Regions from separate parts of the Providencia sp. R33 genome, predicted to be linked through region 1. Evidence: predicted binding sites of a transcription regulator. Region 1 holds the regulator's gene; the other holds the start of a gene.
The links. Region 1 encodes PurR, which represses purine synthesis genes. Its sites were predicted from a motif close to CANGCAAACGTTTGCNTG; they were not measured.

Region 1 (2,211 bases):
GAAAATTTCTGGGCGCTGGTTAACTGGAAATTCGTGGAAGAAAACTTAGCTTAATTTAATATGTTTTCTCAATAGAATAAGGGCGAGTTATTACTCGCCCTTATTTATTCACCCAATGAAGATGAAACACAACTAGAATAAATGTACAGCAATGAAAATAATCATCGCTAATGAACCCACTGCTGCTAGTATTCCATATTTAACATCTGTATCCATGAGTTCCTCTCATCCTAACAAAATTGAATTAACTATAACCACACAAACATTAAGGTTAATGAGTATACACATCCAAAAAAGCAAAACCAGTGTCTATATCACATGTTATAACATCAATTATTTCTTTCGTTTTTGCGCTAGATCAGACAAAATCGACAACAAATCGCTAAATTATTGCCAGCAAAGGATCTATGCATCAATATGCAGGTAATTTTTTAACTAGAATTCTTAGAGAGACCTATAGTTGGTCAGGAGTTTTATTCCCCCATGGCAACGATTAAAGATGTGGCGAAACGCGCTGGCGTCTCTACCACTACCGTATCCCATGTTATTAATAAAACGCGCTTTGTGGCAGATGATACCAAAGCGGCAGTTTGGGCTGCGATAAAAGCGCTCAATTATTCACCTAGTGCGGTTGCCCGTAGTTTAAAAGTGAATCACACCAAATCGATTGGTTTGTTAGCAACATCAAGCGAGGCCCCTTACTTTGCAGAAGTTATTGAGTCCGTTGAAAATAGCTGCTACGAAAAAGGTTATACACTGATCCTCTGTAACTCTCACAATAACTTAGGTAAACAAAAAGCCTACTTACAGATGTTGGCGCAAAAACGTGTCGATGGCTTACTGGTTATGTGTTCCGAATACCCAGAGACCCTTATCGGAATGCTGGAAGATTATCGTAATATCCCAATGGTTGTGATGGATTGGGGAACTTCCCGCGGGGATTTCACCGATAGCATTATCGATAATTCATTCCATGGAGGCTATCTCGCAGGGCGTTATCTCATTGACCGCGGTCACCGTGACATTGGTGTGATCCCAGGTTCCCTTGAACGAAATACAGGGATTGGCCGTCTGACTGGCTTCCAAAAAGCCATGGAAGAAGCCAAAGTGACCCTAAAAGATGAGTGGATTGTTCAAGGGGATTTTGAGCCTGAATCAGGCTATAAAGCGATGATGCAGATTTTAAGCCATAAACAGCGCCCTACTGCTGTTTTCTGTGGTGGTGATATCATGGCAATGGGCGCTATCTGTGCGGCAGATGAAATGGGTCTACGCGTCCCACAAGACATTTCAATCATTGGTTACGATAATGTGCGCAATGCGCGCTATTTTACCCCTGCATTGACAACAATCCATCAGCCTAAAGAGCGTTTAGGCCAAATGGCTTTCGCTATGTTACTAGACCGTATTGTGAATAAGCGCGAAGACGCTCAAACTATCGAAGTTCACCCTCGCCTTGTTGAGCGCCGTTCTGTTGCTGATGGGCCATTTATCGACTACCGTCGATAATCGATACTATGTTGATAACCATTCCGCGTTGAGAGTTTCATTATCGCCAAGATAATCTAATAACCAACTCAACGCTGGAGAAGTATTTTTCTCTACCCACGTTAAACAACATGGGCTAGGTGGAAATGGCTGTGCTAGCGTCAATTCCACCAATTTGCCTTCCGTGCATAACGGTGCTGCACGATGCTCAGGTACCATCCCTACACACAACCCATTAGCCAAACACGCTAAACCATTTTCCCAATAGGGAACCACTAAACGTCGTTGGTTATCCAGTGCCCAAGTATCGCGCTTAGGTAAGCTACGAGACGTATCTTCTAAGCACAAACTTGGATATTGGCGCATTTCATCATCTGTTAGGCTATGCTTTATTTTCGCTAAGGGGTGCTCAGGACTTGCGACACACATCCACGGCATAAACCCCATATCTCGAAAGCTATAACGCTCGCCAATCGGTGATGCCCGTGTCGCACCAATAGCGACATCCACCCGCCCATCAGCTAAAGCATCCCAAACGCCATTAAAAACTTCAGGGTGTATATACAATTCAATATCAGGGAAATGGCGATAAAAATCGAGAATAAGCTGTTCGGTCCGTTGCGGCTTAACGATACAGTCAACCGCAATGCTAAATTGCCCCCGCCAACCATTTGCAGCCTGCTGGCATTGATGGCGAGTTTCTGTCATTTTTTTGATAACAGA
Region 2 (2,211 bases), 2.1 Mb from region 1:
ATCCCGCTATTGTCGGGAAAACGGGCAACATTAAATACAATTTAATGACAATAGCATTCACAATATCAATAAAGAATGCACCAACCATTGGTACAACTAAGAATGCTAAGTGAGATGGCCCTAATCTATCTGTCACTGCTTGCATGTTTGCAATCGCCGTTGGCGTCGCGCCAAGACCAAAACCACAGTGACCTGCCGCTAAAATAGCAGCATCGTAGTTTTTACCCATGACTCGGAAAGTGACAAAAATCGCATATCCTGCCATTACGCACGCTTGTACCGCAAGAATGACAATCATTGGAATTGCTAATGATGCTAATTCCCATAATTTTAAGCTCATTAATGCCATGGCTAAAAATAACGATAAGCTAACGTTACCTAATACGGAAACTGCTCGGTCAAATACCCGATAAAAACCCAGTATAGATAAACCATTACTGAGGATCACACCCACAAAAAGAACACACACAAATTTCGGTAAAGCAAAAACCGTTTCCGCTAATAAACCCGAAAGGTAGCTACCGACCAGTAAACAAATAGCGATTAAAGCGATAGTTTCAATCAGTACCATTGAGCTTATCATACGGCCTGATTGTGGCTTTTCAAACGCTGTTGGCACGTCTTTATCGTCTTCTAAGGTACCCGGCGTTGGAATATTTCGCGTTAGGAAACGTGCAACAGGGCCGCCAATCAATCCACCTAAGACTAACCCAAATGTTGCACATGCCATTGCGACTTCAGTTGCACTTTTAAAGCCATAGCTCTCAGAGAAGATTTTCCCCCATGCCGCACCAGTACCATGGCCGCCAGAGAGTGTGATTGAACCAGCAAGTAACCCCATTAATGGGTCTAGTCCCAGCAATTTAGCGAGGGCGATCCCCACTGTATTTTGAACAAGCAATAAGCCGACAACCACAAAAATAAAGATAAACAGGGCTTTACCACCTGCTTTCAAACTCGCTAGGTTGGCATTTAAACCAATGGTGGCAAAGAAAGCTAACATCATCGGTTCTTGCAGTGATAAGTCGAAAGATAAGCTCCAGTCAAACATTTGCTTCAGCAAAAGTAGACTAAAAGCAACTAACAATCCGCCTGCAACAGGCTCTGGAATTGTATATTTTTCTAAAAAAGGAACGGTTTTAACGAGTTTCCGCCCAAGCAGTAGTACTAGTGTTGCTGCTACCAAAGTCCCGTAGACATCGAGATGATACATTTACGTACCTCGTCTGTTGTTAAAATTATTAAATATTAGTAAGACGTTAATATCTTCCTTAAAACGCCAAAAACAGGTGAACAGATTAGAAAAAAAAACTGTTATAAATACAAGTTAAAAGATATAAAAATGTGATGAACTTAGTTTAACCATTTACAATATTTATTTTGCGCAAACGATTGCTTTTTAATTTAGTCGCTTTACAATGCGTTTTTTGTTGGTGGGAAATGAAGGCAATGAATACAGCAACGTCTGAAAAACAAAATACAGAATCAACCATAAATACCCAGAGCGAGCTCATCTATAAATTAGAAGATAGGCCACCGCTTCCCCAAGCGCTCTTCGCCGCTGGGCAGCACCTTCTCGCGATGTTTGTTGCTGTTATCACTCCTGCCATGCTGATCTGCCAAGCCCTTGGCTTGCCTGCACACGATACCCAACGCATTATTAGCATGTCTTTATTTGCCTCTGGCGTTGCTTCGTTAATTCAAATTAGAGCATGGGGGCCGATTGGTTCAGGGCTGTTATCTATTCAAGGAACCAGTTTTAACTTTGTTGCACCTTTAATTATGGGAGGTGTTGCACTCAAGCAAGGTGGAGCGGATATCCCTTCCATGATGGCAGCACTATTTGGTACGTTATTAGTCGCTGCACTCACTGAAGTCATTTTATCTCGCTTCTTGCATTTAGCACGTCGCGTCATTACCCCACTAGTGTCAGGTGTGGTCGTGATGATTATTGGGTTATCATTGATCCAAGTTGGGCTAACCTCCATTGGCGGTGGCTATAGCGCAATTAGTGATAACACCTTTGGTTCCCCCGACTACTTGATTTTGGCGGGTATCGTTCTTGCGGTCATTATTTTACTCAATCGCCAAAAAAACCCATATTTGCGCGTAGCCTCTTTGGTGATTGCAATGGCGGTAGGCTACCTTGCTGCGTGGTGGATGGATATGTTGCCAAATGCGCAACCGACTGAACCAAACCAATCCTTTATT

Region 2: a site for PurR is predicted at 1,382-1,399, ahead of gltS (sodium/glutamate symporter). Genes of this name have one in related genera too.

The regions. Positions count from the first base shown of each region.
Region 1 is NZ_CP072453.1:1,919,409-1,921,619, forward strand. It holds gene sodB (superoxide dismutase [Fe]) at 1-54, shown strand, start outside; gene purR (HTH-type transcriptional repressor PurR) at 484-1,509, shown strand; gene punR (DNA-binding transcriptional activator PunR) at 1,516-2,211, opposite strand, start outside.
Region 2 is NZ_CP072453.1:4,025,120-4,027,330, reverse strand. It holds gene gltS (sodium/glutamate symporter) at 1-1,213, opposite strand, end outside; gene J6836_RS18890 (uracil-xanthine permease family protein) at 1,450-2,211, shown strand, end outside.